2 regions of the Thalassobacillus sp. B23F22_16 genome follow, and region 1 is predicted to be linked to the other one. Evidence: riboswitches for the same ligand, from Rfam matches in the RefSeq annotation. Region 1 holds a riboswitch; the other holds the start of a gene.

Region 1 (10,847 bases):
CACCACCCCAGGTCGTATTCAGTTCGACATCTAATCCTTCTTCTTCAAAGAATCCTTTTTCCAATGCGACATATTGTGGGGCATAGAAGATCGAACGAGTGACTTCTGCTACCTTCAAGCTGGTGGTTTGCTGCTGGCCACATGCTACTGCAGCGATAGTCAGCAGAATTGCCATCATGAAGATTCCCACTAAACGGATTTTTTTCATTCGGAAAGCTCCTCCTGTATGATGTTGGTTAGAATAACTAATGTAGTTTATGTGAAAGTGAAAAAATGTGTGAATGCCTATATACCAGAACAGCTTTATTGGCATAGGAGGGAAAATGACAATGAATGGATCCGTGGTGGACAAGCTGAAATTTCCTTCTCCTCACCCTGGCTTTGATATTTACCTTGTAACCTATATGAGCCAGGGGTTGAAAGTGAAGGGTTTTTTGGTGGAGCCTAAGGAGGATCGTTCCTACCCTGGATTTCTCTACTTGCGAGGGGGAATTAAGAACGTTGGAAAGGTGCGGATAGGGAGAATTATTCAATTTGCAGCCCAGGGATTTATTGTATTCGCACCAACTTACCGGGGGAATATGGGCGGTGAAGGAAGCGAAGATTTCGCCTTAAATGACCGACATGATGCATACTCAGGTGTTCGTGTGCTGGAGAATCATCCCAAAGTGAAGGAGGATATTTGTGTCTTCGGTTTTTCACGTGGAGGAGTGATGGCATTATGGACGGCAATTGAGATTCCTCAAGTGAAAAAAGTGGTGGTGTGGGGAGGAGTAAGCGATGTTACCCTTACTTACTGGGAACGAGAAGACCTTCGGCGCATGATGAAACGGGTGACTGGTGGTACACCTAAAAAATATCCGGAGCGCTACCTTGCCAGGACCCCACTCCATAAACTCAATCAGATGGAAGCGGATTTGTTGGTGATTCATGGTGAGAAAGATGAAAATGTCGACGTTCAGCATGCCTATCGTCTACAAGAAGCCATGAAGGTGTATAATAAACGATATGAAAGCTGGATATATTCTGATACAGATCACTATTTTCCACCAAAAATCAATCGGGAAACAGTCGAGAAGCTGTGTGCATGGCTGAAACAAACATAAAAGAAACGGATACGCTCTGGACGTATCCGTTTCTTTATATATATGAGGAGATGAGGAAACAAAGTTCAGGCTAGCCTCTATATGTCGGGCCGGCTTGTGCAATAGCTTCACTTGCATGTGTAAACTTCTCAAAATTCTCATGGAATTTCATCGCAAGCTCTTTAGCTTTTCGATCGTAAGCCTTCTGGTCATTCCAGGTTTGTCTTGGGATAAGCACTTCATCAGGGACTCCCGGTACTTGCATTGGAGCTTCGAGACCAAAGATTTCATCCCGGTGAGTTTCAATGGAATTCAATTCACCTTCCAGGGCCGCATGAATCATGGCACGAGTGTAAGAAAGCTTCATGCGATTTCCTTCCCCATATGCTCCGCCGGTCCACCCGGTATTTACAAGAAATACATTGGTATTATATTGATCTATTTTTTCTCCTAGCATTTCTGCATATGTTGCAGGAGCAAGTGGAAGGAATGGTGATCCAAAACAAGCAGAGAAAGTTGCCTCAGGAGAAGTGACTCCCCTTTCTGTACCGGCAAGCTTACTTGTATATCCACTAAGAAAATGGTACATAGCCTGTTCTTTTGATAGCTTACTGATTGGCGGTAGAACGCCGAAAGCATCAGCTGTCAAAAAGATAATGGTGTTGGGATGGCCGGCGACACTTGGTAACACGATGTTATCAATATTATCGATTGGATAAGCTGCTCGTGTGTTCTCTGTTAATGACGTATCATCATAATCAGGGTTCCTTGAATCATCATCTAAGATGACATTTTCCAGCACGGAACCGAATCGGATGGCGTCATAGATCTGGGGTTCTTTTTCTTTTGATAAATTAATGGTTTTTGCATAACAGCCACCTTCAATATTGAAAACGCCCTTGGCTGACCATGCATGCTCATCATCACCAATCAAACGACGGTACGGGTCGGCTGATAATGTCGTCTTTCCTGTACCAGAGAGTCCGAAGAAAAGGGCGACATCGCCTTCCTGCCCAACGTTGGCGGAGCAGTGCATCGATAGGACATTATTTCGGGGAAGCATATAGTTCATGACAGAGAAAATGGATTTTTTAATCTCCCCGGCATACTCTGTACCACCGATTAAAACTACGCGATGCTTGAAAGAAATGAAGATGAATGCCTCTGAATTTGTACCGTCAATTGCGGGATCCGCTTTGAAGTTCGGGGCAGAAATGACGGTGAATTCTGCTTCATGACCAGCTAATTCCTCTTCTTTTGGACGTATAAACATTTGTCGTGCAAACAGGTTATGCCAGGCTAATTCATTGATCACCTGGATGGGAAGACGATAATTTTCATCGGCCCCTGCATATCCATCAAATATGAATACTTCATTTTTTGCGCGTAAGTAATCAAGTACTTTATGATATAAACGAGTAAACACATCTTCATCAATCGGTTTGTTGACTGGTCCCCAGGCTACAGTATCCTTGGAAATCTCATCCTGGACTATAAATTTATCTTTAGGCGAGCGTCCGGTGTATGTGCCAGTAGTAGCACGTACCGCTCCTGTCGATGTGAGAACGCCTTCATTTCGGCTTAAAGTTTTTTCCACTAATTGGGCTACAGAAAGGTTTTTTAAAACATTCTCTTGAGACAGCAAGTCAGAGAGTTGGGACATTTGATTTATCGTCGTCATCGCGTAAACCCGCCTTTACGTAAAGATTCAACCCACATTTTAAGTGGGGAGTATTTTAATTGATTATTAGTATAACACATTCATTGTATTAGTCCATACTATTTTTGTTACTGTCATATTTTTTTCAAATATTTATTCTATTATATATATAAGCTAATTTGAGAATAAGATAGGATCTCAAACATATGAAAAGCTTAGATTTATTTTATCCTTATTATACGATAGGAGTATTCCTATTTATAGTAGGGTATAACTAACTTCCCATCCTTATTCTAACAGGATTGAGTTGATTGACAAGCGCCACCGATTTGGTTACGATATAGTGCGAACGGATACTCTCTTATCCAGAGTCGGCGGAGGGGACAGGCCCGATGAAACCTCAGCAACCATCACGGAAGTGAAAAGGTGCTAACCTGTAGCAAGGATTGATCCTTGAACGATAAGAGCGAAAGGAAGCAGCCCCCTTTCCTCATTAAAAGGAAAGGTTTTTCTTTTTTATACTTTAATAAAGTTAGCTTTTTTACATGATTAAAGTATAAGAAATATGAAGGCTATCGCCAAAACGACTTGGCGGCAAACCAGGTTTCTCTAATGAGATCAAATATCATGCTATCCCTAACGGGGAGAATTAAAATAGAAATAGATGAGATGGTTGGTTTCCCATTCGTACTGGGATAAGAGTTCCGTCTAATATTTGTGTACAACTAAAGGAGGAATTTATCAGCATGGCTGCGAATCGCCGGTTATTCACTTCGGAATCTGTAACAGAAGGTCACCCGGATAAAATTTGTGACCAGATTTCCGATGCTATTTTAGATGAAATTTTAAAAAATGATCCTAACGCCCGTGTCGCCTGTGAAACAACTGTAACTACGGGTCTTGTACTGGTTTCTGGAGAAATCACTACCAGTACATATGTGGATATTCCAAGTATCGTTCGAAAGACGATTAAAGAGATTGGATATACACGAGCTAAATTTGGTTTTGATGCTGAAACATGTGCAGTACTAACTGCAATCGATGAACAGTCCCCGGATATTGCCGGTGGAGTTGATGTCGCTCTGGAGAGCCGTGAAGGTCGTATGAGTGACAGTGAAATTGAAGCAATCGGGGCTGGCGATCAGGGATTGATGTTCGGCTATGCTAATAACGAGACGGAAGAATTCATGCCACTCCCAATCTCTCTTGCCCACAAGATTTCCAAGCGGTTAAGTGATGTAAGAAAAGATGGTACACTCGACTACTTGCGCCCTGACGGAAAGACACAGGTAACGATCGAATATGACGAAAATGATCGTCCGTTGCGAATCGATACGATCGTAATTTCTACCCAACACGCGGAAGATATTACGCTGGAGCAAATCCAGGAAGATTTGAAGCAGCATGTGATTGAACCTGTGGTGCCGCGAGAATTGATGGATGAGCAAACCAAGTATTTCCTTAACCCGACCGGGCGGTTTGTCATTGGCGGCCCACAAGGGGATGCTGGTTTGACGGGGAGGAAGATCATCGTAGACACCTATGGTGGATATGCCCGTCACGGTGGAGGAGCCTTCAGTGGAAAAGATGCCACTAAGGTTGACCGGTCGGCTGCCTATGCAGCGCGTTATGTTGCTAAAAATATCGTAGCTGCCGGACTTGCTGAATCGTGTGAAGTCCAATTGGCATATGCTATTGGTGTTGCCCAGCCGGTTTCTATCGCTATCAATACTTTCGGCACAGGAAAAGTGAGCGAAGAACGACTGGTTGAAGAGGTACGTGCATTGTTCGATCTTCGTCCAGCAGGAATCATTAAAATGCTCGACCTTAGACGTCCAATTTATCGTGACACAGCAGCTTATGGTCATTTTGGCCGTACTGACATCAAGTTCCCATGGGAAAAAACAGATAAAGCAAAAGAATTGAAAAAGTTGTTAAACGAATAAATGCCAAGAAGCGGATCCAATCTTAAAAAAGGTTGGTCCGTTTTTTTGCAATATGGTGGAAATATATGAAAAAAGGAGGGGGGATTTACTTTTTTTGTATGTTATACTTCATAAGTAAGTATGAAGATTTTGTAAAGAGAAAGAGGGGGGCTTATTATGTGTGGATTCATCGGTGTGATTAGAAATGACCCGGAACAGATGACTGAAGACAAGCTTCATACATTTCGAAGGCAAAATGATTATATTACCCACCGGGGACCGGACGAAGAAGGGTTCTATCATGATGAGTATATATCGTTTGGTTTCCGCCGCCTCAGTATCATTGATATAGACAGCGGACAACAGCCGTTAAGCTATGAGGACCAACGGTATTGGATGGTTTTTAATGGAGAGATATATAATTACATTGAACTAAGAGAGAAATTAGTGACAAAAGGATTTACTTTTCATACAGAGTCGGATACAGAGGTTATTGCGGCTTTATTTCATGACAAACGTGAAAAGGCTTTCGATGAATTACGGGGGATGTTTGCTATCCTGATTTGGGATAAGCAGGAACAACAGCTCTACGGGGCGAGAGATCCGTTTGGTATCAAGCCGTTATTTTTTGCAGTAGAAGATCAAGGTACATATTTTGCTTCTGAAAAGAAGAGTTTGACTTTGGTGAAAGATTCAGAGCAGGTTGACGCTGAAGCCTTAAACCATTACTTAAGCTTTCAGTATGTACCAGAGCCATGGACGATGACAGAAGATATCCAGAAAGTACCCGCAGGACATTATTTTACTCAAAAACCGGGACAAGAAATAAATTTCGAACGTTATTGGCATGCCACTTTTGAGCCCATCCTTATGGATAAAAAGCATTGGATCGGACGTATTCAGGGTGTCATGTATGATTCCGTAGCCAAGCATATGCGCAGTGATGTGGGAGTTGGTTCGTTTTTATCCGGCGGTATTGATTCCAGTTTAATAGTAGCGATGGCGAAAGAATATCATCCAGGAATCAAAACTTTTTCCGTTGGATTTGAGCGAGAGGGATATTCTGAAGTTGATGTAGCGAAAGAAACAGCTGATAAACTTGGGGTGGAGAATATATCATATATTATCTCGCCGGAGGAATATGTCGCTAAGCTTCCTAAAATCATGTATCACATGGATGATCCATTGGCAGATCCTGCATGTGTTCCGCTATACTTCGTAGCCAGAGAAGCTCGGAAACATGTCACTGTAGTCCTCTCGGGCGAGGGTGCGGATGAATTATTTGGAGGATATAACATCTATCGTGAGCCGGAATCCTTGAAAGTCTTTCAATCTATTCCTGATCCAGCCAAACACCTGCTGGGGAGGGTAGCTGATATCTTACCGGAAGGGGTTAAAGGGAAGAGTTTTCTTGAACGGGGCACTACTCCATTAAGAGACCGTTATATTGGTAACGCAAAAATGTTTGAAGTAGAGGAAAAAAATAAACTGCTTTGCAACCATCTGAATATTCCTTATCAAAAAGTGACAGAGCTGTTATTCGACACAGCAAAAAATTATGATCTTGTAAATCAGATGCAATACGTAGATATTCATACATGGCTGCGTGGTGACATTTTATTAAAAGCTGATAAAATGACAATGGCAAATTCACTGGAGTTACGTGTGCCATTTCTTGATAAAGAAGTTTTTAATGTAGCAAAAAGTATTCCGGTCGATTTGAAAATAGCCAATGGAACGACGAAAAGTATTTTAAGGGAAGCGTCCCGCGGAATTGTGCCTGACCATGTATTAGACCGCAAGAAACTAGGCTTTCCGGTTCCAATTCGTCACTGGTTGAAAAATGAGCTATATGATTGGGCGAAAATGCTGATCCTTGAAAGTGAAACGGATCAGTACTTGCATAAAGACTATGTACTTCATTTGTTAGATGCCCACTGTCAGGAGAAAGGTGACTACAGCCGGAAGATATGGACCGTATTGATGTTTATGCTATGGCATCAGGTCTTTGTCGAACGTCGTCATCCAATCGAAGACTTAATCAACGAAGATAAACCAGAAAGCAAATTGACTTTTGTTTAATCATTTAGAATGAATAAAGTGTGAAATAGGAGAAATAAAATACCCTTCCAAGTCAGCGGAAGGGTATTTTTGTGTCTTTTAATTTTAGTCATTACGCAGTTCTTTGTAATATTGCCCTTTTTCCACGTATTCTCTTCTAATGCGATTCATTTCGGCAAAATCGTCTTCTGTCAGTTCACGGACAACTTTGGCTGGACGCCCTAGGGCTAATGTTCGTGGCGGGATTTTTTTACCGGGAGGAACGAGGCTTCCAGCGCCTAAAAAGGCTTCTTCTCCTATTTCGGCCCCATCCAGTACAAGCGACCCCATCCCGATTAATGCATTTTTCCTAATTACAGCTGAGTGCAGGGTGACCTGGTGTCCTATCGTTACTCCTTCCTCAAGGATCAGCGGATTATTCGGACTTTGGTGGAGCATACTCAAGTCCTGTATGTTGACATTATCAGCAATATAAGTAGGCGCTACATCGCCACGAATTACTGTTTTGAACCAGATACTGACATTCTCTCCAATCGTTACATCCCCTGTCACTAGCGCATCCTCTGCTATGTAAGCGGAGGATGCAATCTTCGGGTGCTTTCCTTTATATTCGCAAATCATCGATATCCCCCTTATAATATAGTTATTACAAGTATAGCAAATTCGAGCGCTGAAAAAGGGGAATAACCGATGAAAAAGATACTTGCAGATGACCCTGCAGGAGTAGTAGTGATTGTTCATGGTGCGTTTGAACATGCGGGCAGGTATGATGAGATTGCTTCCCTTCTTCGCCAACAAGGGTTTCATGTTGTCTACGGAGACTTGCCTGGACAGGGAAAATCGACAAGAAGACGCGGGCATATTGACCGTTTTGATCAATATATCGAGGCGGTAACGAATTGGCTGGATGAAGCAGCCAAATTCCAGCTTCCTGTCTTTCTTTTAGGTCATAGCATGGGTGGTTTGATTACTATTCGTACCATGCAGGAGAAAAGACCGGATGTCAACGGTGTCATTCTATCTTCTCCTGGACTTGGTATTTTAGATGAACCAACTAAATCAGTGAAGCTGGTTTCCCGTGTATTGGATGCTGTCTATCCTAAATATAAGGTGGAAGCGCCGATCCTTACAGAAAAAGTGACACGGAATAAGCATGTTATCGAATCCGACGAAGCTGATTCGCTTATATTGGAAAAAGTGTCCGTACGCTGGTATTGGGAATTCGTCCGATCGATTCACCAGGCTTTTAAAAAAATTAACGACTACCCGGATGTGCCAACATTAGTTGTCCAGGCTGGTGAAGATTTAATGGTCGACATTACCCAAACTAAAAAATGGTTCAACCAGCTGGACATCAGTGAAAAAAGTTATAAAGAATGGGCAAACTTATATCATGAAATTCTGAATGAGCCGGAGCGCGATTCAGTGGTACGGCATATTGTGGATTTTATGAAGCAAAAAGTGGAACAATCCGCGCACGAAGAGGAGTGAAACATTGGTTTTGCGAATACCTTCAAACGGTTGGACAATGATGAGAAATGTTTATCGTCATGTTTTCCCGCAAGTACATAAGGAGCTGAACGGCTGGATCAGCATGGCGCAAAAAATACCGAATGAAGAATTACGTAAGCAGGCGCTGGCAAGCATAGAGGGCAAGACTTTTCACTGCGAAGGTGGTTCTATCTATAGCATGCTGGCGGGCAGCCGTTGGAAAGAAGCGGTAAAATTCATCGTTGCTTATCAAACAATCAGTGACTATTTAGATAATTTATGTGACCGTAGTACCTCCCTGGATCCCCAGGATTTCCGAATGCTTCATCAGTCAATGACGGATGCCTTGACTCCTGGGAACCCTATGCATGACTACTATCAATACCGTGAAGAGCGAAATGACGGGGGTTACCTGGAAGCTCTGGTTATTACCTGTCAGGAAGTGTTGGAAGGCCAGCCGGATTATTCAATTGTCCATCCTTACGTAACTCAGTTAGGTGATTTGTATAATGACTTACAGGTCCACAAACATGTGGTCGAAGAAGAACGCATTCCCAGGCTGCAAACATGGTTTTCCGAACAGAAAACAGTTAAAGGGTTGAAATGGTATGAATTCTCTGCCTGTACCGGTTCGACTCTCGGAATTTTCTGTCTGGTTTCATATACCTTAGGCGGAACGATGAACGAAAGACTTGCAAAAAAAGTTGCGGAAAGCTACTTCCCTTTTTTACAAGGACTTCATATCTTGTTGGATTATTACATTGACCAGCAGGAGGATAAGGAGGAAGGTGATCTCAACTTCTGTTCCTATTATGAAAATGAACAAGAGATGCGGAAGCGTTTCGTTTATTTTGTGGAAGAGACAAAGGCACGCACCAAAACACTTCCTGATGCTCACTTTCACCAAATGATTCAGGAGGGGCTCGTCGGTATGTACCTTGCTGATCGAAAAGTTAGCAGGCTTGAAAATGCAAAGGTCTTTGTCAGGGAATTATTAAATGCAAGCGGGAGAAAAGCGAAGTTTTTTCATTTTCAAACGAAAGTCTATCATAAATTGAAACCCGGCAAGTCGCTTTAACCGACAGCCGGGTTTATTTTCTTTTTTCGATAGCAATTACAAAAGGCGGAGTATTTTTTTGGTTAATAAAAGCGTACTGTAAGACATGAAAAGATCGCTGGTTCAGGGTTTGTACATACCCCAATAACTGGTCTTTTTCTTCATCGCCGCCAGCATGACCGTGATAAACGACTAATACTACCACACCCCCGGGCTGGAGCAGCTCGAGTAAGTGTTCGAGAGCAGTTAACGTGGAGGCGGGGGTTGTTACAACTGTTTTATCACTGCCTGGCAAATAACCAAGATTGAAAATGGCCCCTTTAAGTAAACGCGTATGTTCTTGTTTTATATACCTGCGGACTTCCTCATGACTATCTTGTATTAAGGTTACTCGATTGGATTGCTGAGCTGTCAATTTTGCTTCAGTAGAAGTGATAGCCGTGTTCTGGATATCAAATCCATACACATGGCCTGTTTCGCCAACCAGATTACTTAGAAATTGTGTATCATGACCGTTACCACAGGTAGCATCTACTGCGGTATCACCTTCCTTGATGGCTGCTTTCATCACCTGATGCGCAAATGCCAGTACCGTGTTCAATGTCATATAGATTCCTCTTTCTCTCTATAGTGGTGAAATAATTTTAGCATGGAACGCTTGGGATACCAATATTCGTGTATGAAAAAATCAGATTTAACCAAGCTAATGGGTGAGGTGATAGCTATGGCGACCAGAGAGTCGATTGAAACAATGATCCAGGAGACGAAGCAACGGTTAGAGCAAGCGAAGTATGAGTTGTCCCTTGCTAATCAAAATGGATATCCAATCACAGCAAGTTATACAGAAGCACAGCAGGGACTGGAACAAACAGAGATGGAAATTGATAAATTAATGCACAGCGCTAACCATCAGCAAAAAGATCAATTGCATCGGCTCCATCTCCAAGTAAGTCAATGTTTGAATGATATGATATTGGATGAAAATGACCTGGAGCATCGGTAAGTTAAGAACGGCCGCTATGGCCGTTTTTTTTATGGATAAAAAATTTATTGCTTCTTCTTTTGTATTAGTGTACTATCTAACTAGTACACTAATACAAAAGGGTGGCATATATGAAAAGAAAAGCTTTTATAGGACTATGGAAAAAAGAATGGGCATTAATGAAAATTTACTATTTGGTGTTATTATTGGCAGGTTTAGGATTCGCGGTCGGGGTTTCTGGCACGATGGAAGAGGTTCAGCTGTTCATGTTAACAGCGATGGTGCTGATCCTTCATATGTTTATATTGGCAGCTTTAGTTATGTTCAGCTTGAATCGGGAGGCGGATCAGCTGGAGTTATTTCTCCATAATCCCCAGTCGGCATTTATGCTGGTCGGCGTAAAGTTTCTTCAATCCCTCTCCTTTATGATTGTCTCCATGACACTGTTTGGCTTGATAACAATAGTCACTGCAGGAGATTGGATCATATTGTCAGTTGGAGAAACGGCTTTGGTTGTCTTCATCGCAAGCATTTTTATATTAGGCCAGGCAATATTATTGGCGGTATTTCTATTGTTTTTATGGGT
Region 2 (10,847 bases), on a different contig from region 1:
CAGAATCAAAAGTGAATGTAGACGTTTGGAAAATCGGTGTCGAAAGGCTTCCTAAATGTTGTTTCGAATCATACCCCGCATGAATGACGGAGGTTTCAAAGCGTTTGGATTTGTTCATTCTATCTTCTCCCCTTTTTCAAAAATCTCCCTCTTCCCTTATGATATGTGAAAACCTTATTTTTTGAAAGCGTTTTCAGTTAAGTATTTGTTTTCTCTCCTTCCTTTTTCACATGAAAAATAAACAGTTGGTAAACCTAAATAGAAATGAAATCATTAGGAGGATTTCTTATGAAAGAAACGAGAAAATGGGAACAGCCTGAACCAATATGGCGGAAAGATACAAAGATAAAGCAGTTCGACTCTCTTAAAGAGAATGCGACTGCTGAGACTGTGATTGTAGGCGGCGGAATCACCGGTATCACTACCGCTTACCTGCTGGCAAAAGAAGGGCAGGACGTGGTGCTTCTTGAAGCTGATGAGCTGTTGAATGGGACGACCGGACATACGACCGCCAAGGTTACTGCCCAGCACGGCCTGATTTATCATGAGCTGTTGCAGCACTTTGGTAAAGAAGGTGCCCAGGCTTATTTTAAAGCTAATGACGATGCTATCCGCTTCATACGTGGTACGGTAGAACAGAATCAAATCGACTGCAACCTTCATAACGAAGATGCCTGCATTTATTCGACCACAGATCAATACACAAGAAAACTAGAAAACGAATATAACGCTTATCAAAAACTCGGAATTCCTTGTGAATATACCGATGACGTCCCTTTTGATGCCGATGCCCAAAAAGCTCTTTATATGAAAGACCAATCGCACTTCCATCCCTTAAAGTACTTGACCTTTTTGCTGGATGAATTCACAAAGCTCGGCGGACGTGTGTATGAACAAACAGTAGCTGTCGATGTTGAAAACGATCCGGAATTACGGGTCGTTACTAAGAATGGGAACCGTATCTCTTGTGATCATATCGTTTCCTGTTCTCACTTCCCTTTTTACGACGGGACTGGTTTTTATTTTGCACGTATGTATGCAGAACGTTCTTATGTAGTGGCCATCGAGCCTGAACAGGAATTTGCAGGCGGAATGTTTTTATCGGTCGACCAGCCTGTACGCTCTGTTCGTAAGACCCATTATGACGGAAGAAATGTATTATTAATTGGCGGAGAAAGCCATCGTACCGGCGAGGGAGTCGATACGGACTTCCATTATCGCGCGCTTGAAGAATTTGCAGCCGAGACCTTTGGAATTAAAGAAAAACTGTTCCAATGGTCAGCACAAGACCTTTATACCTTAGATAAAGTGCCATACATTGGCCAAATCACCCGGAACAAAGAAAATATTTATATAGCTACTGGTTATAAAAAATGGGGAATGACTTCAGGAACTGCTGCAGCTTTGATGTTGCGGGATCAGTTAACTGGAAAGGAAAACCCATACGTCCATTTATTCAGTCCATCCCGTTTCCAGGCAGACCCAAGTTTGAAAAAATTCTTCTCTAATAACTTGAACGTTGCGGGGCACCTTCTGGAAGGTAAATCAGAGCGGGTAGGCTTTAGCCATGAAGCCCTGAAAAAAGGGGAAGGCGGAGTCATACAATATAACGGCCAGCGCGCAGGTGCCTATAAGGATGAAGGTGGCCAGGTCCACCTGGTCGATACCAAATGTACCCACATGGGATGTGAAGTGGAATGGAATAGCGGCGAGCATAGCTGGGACTGCCCATGCCACGGTTCCCGGTTCTCTATCGAAGGAGAAGTAATGGAAGGTCCTGCGAAAAAACCATTGAAGCGCATAGCCATGGAAAAAAATACTAAAGCAAACGAGCACCCAGAAAAAGACATGCCAGAGCCAGTGTAAGAGCAGCAAGCCAGAACCCTGTGTTGAAAAGGGTTCTGGCTTTCGTTTTGTGGATGTATTAGAGACAAAACGCACGTAAAATAGACAATGCTTAACTTAAGAGAGACAGAATCGAAATTATGAGTGACAATTTTGAAGAAAAGAGAGATGTTTGGAAGCATTTGAGAGGCACTTTGGCGAATTTATGAGAATTTTTTCAAGTATATGAACATCCTCTTAGCCGGTACTCCTCCCACAAAAACCCTATTGCTTTACCACGATAAATTACCTTATAGTGGAAAGATAATGAGAAGCTTGCAAAGGGGATAGGAAGAATTGGATAATAATAAATTAGGAGTTATCTATACAGGCGGGGCTTATGTGTTGTGGGGATTCCTTCCGATATATTGGAAGCTGGTGCAAGAGGTGCCCCCTATCGCGATTCTCGGACATCGTATTGTCTGGTCTTTCGTGTTTATGATCGGGGTTATCTTGATATGGCGGAAATGGAATATGTTTCGCTCAGAAATTAAAAGAACATGGAAAAACAAAAAAAGCGCGCTCGGTATTACTTTCGCTTCCATTGCCATCAGTATTAATTGGCTGACCTACATATGGGCTGTAAACAGCGAGCATGTCGTGGAAGCTAGTCTGGGCTATTATATCAACCCTCTGGTGAGTATTTTACTTGGTATGATATTCTTCAAAGAAACTTTCAACCGGCCGCAATGGCTGGCATTCATACTGGCAGCTGCCGGTGTAGCTTATATGACCATCAACTTCGGCTCTGTTCCATGGCTCGCATTGATGCTGGCGTTCAGTTTCGGGATTTATGGCCTCTTGAAAAAGACTGTCGATCTAAACGCCATATTCGGTTTGACAATTGAAACATTGATCATGACTCCGATTGCTGCCATCTACTTGCTGAGCCTGCCGCAAGCAAACTGGGGAAGCATCGACTGGCTGTCCATCACTTCGTTATTATTATTCGGAGCCGGTGTGGCTACCGCCATTCCACTGCTGCTTTTTGCTGCCGGGGCAAAACGTATTCCTTTATCCATGGTTGGTTTTTTGCAATATATTGCTCCTACCATCATGCTGATCATCGGCGTATTTCTATACAATGAACCATTTACACACGTTCATCTGGTGTCATTTTTATTCATCTGGTCGGGTTTATTAATTTATACGTATGCCCGAGTGAAACGACTGCGGCGATATGACCAGGCCGCCTAGACCCTCTGGTTGAAGCTGGACACTTCACTTATGGTATGATGAAGATAAGAACCGAGGAAAGGTGGAATAGGAATGGGTCTATTAGATGGATTGATGGGGAACGCCTCTGAGGTTGATTTGAAAGATGTAGAAAAACAACTAGAAAAAGTCATTACTTCAAACGAACGGATTGAAAAGGCATATAGAATCCTTCGTGATATGATGATTTTCACTGATAAACGAATGATCATGGTAGATAAACAGGGGATGACCGGTAAGAAAATCGAGTTTCACTCTGTACCTTATAAGTCGATCACCCACTTCAGCGTGGAAACTGCTGGCACGTTCGATTTGGATGCTGAACTGAAAATCTGGCTTTCTGGTGCATCAGAACCGCTCTATAAGCAGTTCCGCAAAGATAAAAGTATTTATGATATTCAGCGGGCGATTGCTGAATATGTCACCCAGTAAAAAGCACAGGATTGCTCCTGTGCTTTTTCTATTCCTTTTCGGCTTCTACTACTTCATCTAAGATCGGGTAAGCTTCCTCTACCCCTTTTTCGGCGACAAGGCATGCGACACCGAGCGGGGTTTGCCAGAAGGAATCAGGAATCTGTGGTGTTTTCAAACCAGCTGGTTTGAACAATGCCCGGTACACCCGCTGTACATGCTCCTGGGTCAACTGCCTGTCCTCCACCCGTTCTCCCCGTGCAATCAAGAAAATGTAACGCATCGATTGGAACAGATTATCTCCAGGCATGAATGTGTACTCCTTAAATAACTTCAATTGCTTCTCGACATCCTCTTTCAGTCCATTCCTGGCCTGTAAATCATCCAGATGAGCGAGTAGATGACTGTATACTTGTTGAAATACACGCCGTTTTTCTTCCTGCATGACTTGATCTGTATAGATCTCCTGTAATTTTTCGTAAGCCACTGCCTTTGTCCACAAAGTTGACCTTCCTCCCCTTCGCTATAGTACTGACTACATTCATTTTAACATTATTTTCCGCTAAAAGAAGGACTATCCTCCAGGTGTTTCTTCCACTTATCTTAATATCGTTTCATGGTTTCCAACAAGATATTAGAGTAACGCTTATTCCTCTTTCATTAGGTTTGCTGCTTCTTGTTTAACCGCCTTCCATAATATAGGACTGTCTTTTGTATGATGTTCAAGCAGCTCCGGTAAATGCGGAGTTAATTTGTTCCATACAATGGGATTGGCGGCTATTGTATTAATAAATGCTTTTTCTTTTTCAGACCAGGAACGTACAGATTGTATGTACTCAATCGTCAATTGATAGGAGGGTATCAATTGCTTGTCCCGCTGCTGATGGAATCGCTCCATCGATTGTTTCCAATCTGCTCCCTTACTGTATTGGTCAATCGCTTCCGCAAGTAGAAAAGATTGCAGGAAAGCATCATTGATACCAAGACCAGTGCTCGGATCTTTGCTATGTGCTGCGTCCCCAATCAAGGCCCAGCCTTTTCCATAAGGCTTTCGAAAAAAGTTCTCCACTCCGGCACCGCCTGTTATTCTTCCTTGAAGCTTCGCTTGCTTCAACCGTATATCCATGCGGTAAAACTGGCCATAATAATGTTCAAACATTTGTTGAGGATTTCTGGTAAAATCTTTAAATTCCCCCTGATGAATTTCTAATCCGAGACAATCCCTCCCTGGCTCCATCGGAAACAAAAAGCCAATCCTGCCATCCTGGAGAAAAATTTCGGTGGCAGGCTCTTCCAATGGGTGTACACCTTCATAATATCCATAAAAAACCGGTCTAAGAGCAGGTAAATCGTTATACTTTTCCGCTTGAACCCATTGGGCTACTCGGGAACGCATCCCGTCTGCTCCCACGACAAGATCCCCGTAAATCTCACTTCGTTCGCCATTGTTATGTACAATTTCCACTCCAAAAACCCGGTCTGAGCCCCAGACTAGTCCGTCCACTCGTGTTTTTTCCATCACTTCTACGTGAGGGTATTCAAGCGCATGCTTAAGTAATGTATAATCCAGAAAATCCCTCCTCGGAGCCATCGTATATGACTGGCGGGGTCCTTCCATCAAGCTGTCTCCAATATATGTCCGCATCCTTGTAATTTTTCTCAGTCCACCTTTTTCAACCGCCTCCAGCACACCTAATTGTTTTAAATAATTCAGGTGTGAAAGGTGGTGCGTAGACAACACATCACTGGGAAATGCTGCTTTATCAATCAGCAGTACCTTTTTACCTTGCCGGCCTAATAAAATTCCGAGGCTCGCCCCTGCAGCTCTTGCCCCCACAATGATGACGTCATAATCTGCTCGCTTCATGTAATCCCGCCTTTACTGATTTTCTCTTACTTAAGGTTAGCCGAAATACACGAAACCCGCCAAGAAAAAAACTGATTATTTTCAAGTTACTAAGAAATGAAAACAAAAGCGCCCTAAATAAAACAAGCCCAGAGCCAAATAGTGACTCTGAGCTTGTTTGCATTTATGAAGTAACTCGATTGTTAAAAGGTCCTTTCTTCGATCACTTCTTTATTTTCATCCTGGATCGATACTTTGCTTGGTTTATTTTCTTTTGCCAGCTCTTCCGCTTTTTCAATGGCTACTGATTTTTCATCATATAGATCTGTCGGAGCTATATCCTCAATTTTTACAAACCAGCCTGTTACATCTTTGTTAGGTTCTACGCTATATTTTTTCATGTCATCCACTCCTCTATCTTTTGTTCTTGGTACTCCTGTTCCCACTAACCTGTACAGCAAAACATCGCCCGCTCTATAAATTACCATTAAGCCTTTCCTGGTCGAAAAGTCGAAGACTTGATTTCGAAATGTTGTATGAGTAGAAGGGGCGTTGGGGAAGGATTCGCTTTCCAGCTCCATCACCTAGACACTCGCGACATAAGCAGTCCATCAACGGGAAGAAAAATCACTTCCCTTTTGATGTTCTGCTTATGCGTGTCGTGTCTCCCAAGGTGATTACGCATTAATTTCTTTCCGCGGGGAAGACGGCAAGCATCCTCGAGCTAAAGCTCTGTGGGGTCTTGCCAGCCTATCCTTTCCCAATGTTAAATCAGCACTAAGATTTAATAGAGAATCTTTCTTAAAAATAAAAAATTGTTTGACTTTAAATTTGTAATCATCTAGAATACGTAGCAAGCATAAATATTGCAACAACCAATCGAATCTCTTATCGAGAGCGGCGGAGGGACTAGGCCCGACGATGCCCGGCAACCATCAAGCATTGCTTGAAAAGGTGCTAATTCCTACAGATCTGTGGATCTGAAAGATAAGAGGAGGACCGTATATACGCCCTCTTCTTAGGAAGAGGGCTTTTTGTTTTCCCTTCGAAATCTTTCCCCCACTGTTTCTGCGTGGAATACCTTTACATCCAAATCGATTATTTACAATTTTCAAGGAGGAATATTAATGAGTCTACCATTCAATCAATACAACCCGGAAACATTATTATTACACGGAGGACAGGAAGTCGACCCTTCGACCGGCTCCCGTGCCGTTCCAATCTATCAAACTACTTCCTATGTATTCCGTGATACGGAGCACGCTAAAAACCTGTTTGGTCTTGCTGAGCCAGGAAACATTTATTCCCGAATCATGAACCCGACTGTCGATGCTTTCGAGCAACGAATCGCTTTGCTGGAAGATGGTGCTGCTGCAGTAGCTACTTCTTCCGGAATGGCTGCGATCACGTTGGCCATTCTTAATATCGCTTCTGCCGGTGATGAAATTGTTGCGTCCACCAACTTGTATGGTGGGACGTATAATTTATTCACTCATACTTTGCCGCGCTATGGCATTACAGTTAATTTCGTCGACAGTACTGACCCGGAAAATATCAAAAAAGCTATTACGCCAAATACGAAGGCTGTTTTTTCTGAAATCATTGGCAACCCGAGTTTGAATGTATTGGACATTGAAGCAGTGGCAGATGTCGCTCATGAAAATGGTATCCCACTCATTATCGACAACACGTTTGCTACTCCATATATTTGCAAACCGATATCATGGGGAGCAGATATCGTCGTTCACTCGGCTACTAAATGGATTGGGGGTCATGGTACCACCATCGGCGGCGTAGTGGTAGACAGTGGCCGGTTCGATTGGACGAACGGCAAGTTCCCAGGCTTCACGGAACCTGATGAAAGTTACAACGGACTTCGTTATGCCTATGATGTCGGCCCATTGGCTTTCGCCATCAAACTGCGTGTACAGCTGCTTAGGGATATCGGTGCTTGCCTAAGCCCACAAAACGCATTCCTGTTACTGCAAGGTCTGGAAACCCTCCACCTTCGCATCAAGCAGCACACACAAAACGCGCGTGAAGTAGCACAACATCTAGTGGAACATGATGGAGTCGAATGGGTGAACTATCCTGGTCTTGAAAGCCACCCTACCCACCACCTGGCCAAAAAGTACTTGAACCATGGTGCAGGTTCTATTGTTGTATTTGGTATCAGGGGTGGACGAGAAGCCGGTCGGAAAATGATTGATAACATCAACTTGTGGTCACATGTTGCCAATGTCGGCGATGCCAAGTCATTGATCATCCACCCTGCTTCTACGACACACCAGCAGCTAAGCGCCCAGGACCTTGAGAAAACGGGTGTTACTGAAGAATTGATCCGTTTATCCATTGGTCTGGAATCTACCACCGACCTGCTTGCCGAACTGGATCAGGCAATTGAATTAGCAACAGGAGCGGAAACACCTGCTCCCAAGAATGCAAAAGATACTGTCCAATCTGTTCTCGGTTCCTCGCTGGATCGCGAAAATGGAGATTTGAGAAGACGTGTGATTGTCACGACAGGAGAACTTTCTGAAACGGGTAAATCAGAAATCAAGAAATTGGAACGTCTAGGCTTCCAAGTGAAAGATATATCAGAAAAAGACGAGCTGCTCGATACTAAAGTTGATATTGTTTACAGTGAGTCTGCCACTGAAATAAGAAATAACCGGGAGGAAGTTGCTCAACTGGCTCCTGCATTGGTTTGGGTGAAAGAGAATGAAGACGTCACTTTAGAAGAAGGACCAGAAACGATTACCGGGGAGAATTTATACGAACGTGCCGTCACATTACGACAAGCGACGGATCACTCCGATGTAGCCCTTACGCTATAAGGCCCTTATCAAGCGTTCGTATTTTCAAAAACAGCCGGGGAATCAGCACCCCGGCTGATATTAAGGAGGATAACTATGCAAAAAATCAAAGCCGCACTGCTGGGGTATGGCACAGTCGGCCAGGGAATACAGGAAGTGATTCATCAGCATCAAGAGCGGTTCCGCCTCCTCCTGGGTAAGGAAGTAGAAATTGTAGCTGTTCTTGTCCAAAACCCTGTGAAACAAAGAAACTTGCCGGAAAACATTCTTGTTACAACTGATTTTGAAGAAATCATCTCTCTTCCTGATTTGAATGTGGTATTCGAAGCGATTGTTGGTGAAGAACCAGCGCTAACCTATTCAAGAAGATCGTTGAATAAGGGCATCCATGTCATTACGGCGAATAAAATGATGTTTGCGAGGCATGCCAAAGAATTGCTTGAAACAGCCCGGGAAAACAAAGTGCATATCGGCTTTGAGGCAACTACTGCAGGCGGTACACCAATCATCCGTACAATCGATCAGCTGCTTCAGGTGAATCGGATAGAAAAAGTAGAAGCAATCCTCAATGGCACCAGCAACTACATTTTAACGGCAATGAACGACCGTTTTATTAATTTTGATACTGCTTTGAAAGAAGCCCAGGAAAAAGGGTATGCCGAAGCCGATCCAACTCATGATATAGATGGTACTGATGCTTTTAATAAATTGATGATTCTCAGCCAACTGATCTATGGAGAGCAGCCCAACTGGCTGAACGTGAGAAAAACGGGGATCAATGGTCTGACAGAAGCAGATATAAATCATGCAAAACAAGAAAATAAAAAGTATAAGCATATTGGAGTCATTAAAAAAGAGGAGAATGACATCATAGCGGAAGTCTCCCCAGTGTTACTCTCTCCTACCCACCCATTACATCATATTGACGGTGTCGATAATGCACTTGCAATTACAAGTGATATCGTAGGCACAATCACGCTGACTGGTCCAGGCGCAGGAAAGCTGCCAACAGCCAGTGCCATGGTAGAAGATTTAGTACAAATTTTTCAGACGGAACATGCGGAGTTCTACGAAAAAATCTATGAAAAACAGGCCGCAGGATAAAAAAAGAGCAGCAAGCTTCAGGCTTGCTGCTCTTTTTTATGGGCGCCATGACGACAGAGTTGGTTGTCCTGTTATTTCCGGTTGTTTTTCCTGCAACAGCTGACTTACCGTTACCAGTTGGAACCCTTCCTCGGTCAGACGCTTTATTAGTGGTTCAATCACTTCTTGCATATGAGGTGAGACCTCCTGCAAAGAAATAATTGCTCTGTCTTCCGTGTGCTTCATCACTTCGTTAATAATCGCCTTTTCTTCTGATAAACGCCAAATTTCTATGTCATGACTATTCTCGATGACAGGAAGTCCAGTAATTCTTTGTATTTCCCGCTTTCCACGATTATAAGGAGCCTTAATAACACTTGGCTGGTGACCGGTCAATTCCTCTACTTTATCAGCAGTTCTCTGGAGCTGTTCTTCGATAGCAGCGTCACTCAGTCGGCTCCATTGACGGTGATTCCATGAATGGTTACCAATTTCATGTCCTGCAGACGCAGCTTGGCTGATCAGTTCGGGATAATAAGTGAGCCTGTTTCCTAAGACAAAAAACGTTGCTTTTGCTTCATAGTTATCTAATACTTCCAAAATCCGTTCTGTAATGGAATGATGGGGGCCATCATCAAAGGTTAAAGCAATCTGCTTCTTTTTCTCATTCATCAGCACCTGGTCGGCCGCCACAGGAGCACCTTCCGCTTTAACATTCAGCTTTTTAACTGGAAGCTCTGTACGATACTTTTTCAATGCTTCCATATACCTGTCCTTCATAAGTCCTTCAAGTTTGTTTAATGGTATGGTCACTTCGACTGATTCGCACGAATTTTCACCAGACGATATTGGATAATAAAAATTCATGCCGTGACTGTCCAGTGAAAACACATCAAAATTAGCTTCGTCGGGTGAAGCGATTTGTTTTACCCACGCTTCATCAAACGAGGTTCCCAGTTTTTCATGGGCAAGCAGCTGGTCTGAGACATGTTCTGACAGCTTATCTACATAATCAGTGTTACTTTTAAATAATCTATCCAGTTTCAAGCGCAACCCATTACTCACGTCAAAATTAAGGACCGATGTATCCACAGATGGATACTCGCCCCCTAAATCAACCACTTCATTGAAAGTAATGCTGACAATCTCCCCCGATTTATAAAGAATATCATAATCAATGTTTAGTTCATGGGGAATATCGCCCTTTTTCTCTTGTTTCAACTGGTAACTGTCCTGCTTGAATTTAGCAATGCTCTTTTTCACATAATCCATGATCACTTGATTCAACTGATCACTGGAGGTCTGAGGATAATGGACAGCTAACCGGTACTCATCGTATTCTTCAATGATTGATTCTATCGATATATTCAGTTTTATTTCTTTTTCCTTATTGGATGATAACGCTTGTTCTTCCCCTGAACTTGCCTGTGAAAAAGAGCAGGCAGTCATTAAAACAAGCATAATTAGTAATACAGTTATTTGTTTCATAGTCAGGTTACCCTTCTATTCGTTAATAGTGAGCAACCTTATTGTAACATGTTTGTAATATTAATCGACATTTTTTTTGAAATCCACTAGAAAAGTTCCCTATT

The links. Region 1 has a riboswitch for S-adenosylmethionine ahead of metK (methionine adenosyltransferase). Riboswitches for the same ligand answer to the same signal wherever they lie in the genome.
Region 2: linked by a shared signal. The riboswitch ahead of ACGTNI_RS10570 (O-acetylhomoserine aminocarboxypropyltransferase/cysteine synthase family protein) and the one ahead of metK (methionine adenosyltransferase) in region 1 are both predicted to bind S-adenosylmethionine.

The regions. Positions count from the first base shown of each region.
Region 1 is NZ_JBIEKD010000010.1:7,533-18,379, reverse strand. It holds gene ACGTNI_RS09525 (ABC transporter substrate-binding protein) at 1-208, opposite strand, end outside; gene ACGTNI_RS09520 (alpha/beta hydrolase family protein) at 330-1,106, shown strand; gene pckA (phosphoenolpyruvate carboxykinase (ATP)) at 1,177-2,766, opposite strand; SAM riboswitch class I at 3,104-3,212, shown strand; gene metK (methionine adenosyltransferase) at 3,492-4,691, shown strand; gene asnB (asparagine synthase (glutamine-hydrolyzing)) at 4,848-6,752, shown strand; gene ACGTNI_RS09500 (gamma carbonic anhydrase) at 6,837-7,352, opposite strand; gene ACGTNI_RS09495 (alpha/beta hydrolase) at 7,422-8,222, shown strand; gene ACGTNI_RS09490 (tetraprenyl-beta-curcumene synthase family protein) at 8,227-9,300, shown strand; gene mnmM (tRNA 5-(aminomethyl)-2-thiouridylate-methyltransferase MnmM) at 9,314-9,886, opposite strand; gene ACGTNI_RS09480 (DUF2524 family protein) at 10,004-10,282, shown strand; gene ACGTNI_RS09475 (hypothetical protein) at 10,393-10,847, shown strand, end outside.
Region 2 is NZ_JBIEKD010000011.1:84,222-95,068, reverse strand. It holds gene megL (methionine gamma-lyase) at 1-118, opposite strand, end outside; gene ACGTNI_RS10600 (FAD-dependent oxidoreductase) at 289-1,866, shown strand; gene rarD (EamA family transporter RarD) at 2,182-3,081, shown strand; gene ACGTNI_RS10590 (PH domain-containing protein) at 3,154-3,531, shown strand; gene ACGTNI_RS10585 (hypothetical protein) at 3,560-4,012, opposite strand; gene ACGTNI_RS10580 (NAD(P)/FAD-dependent oxidoreductase) at 4,157-5,377, opposite strand; gene ACGTNI_RS10575 (DUF2188 domain-containing protein) at 5,560-5,757, opposite strand; SAM riboswitch class I at 6,242-6,350, shown strand; gene ACGTNI_RS10570 (O-acetylhomoserine aminocarboxypropyltransferase/cysteine synthase family protein) at 6,484-8,193, shown strand; gene ACGTNI_RS10565 (homoserine dehydrogenase) at 8,269-9,276, shown strand; gene ACGTNI_RS10560 (polysaccharide deacetylase family protein) at 9,313-10,743, opposite strand.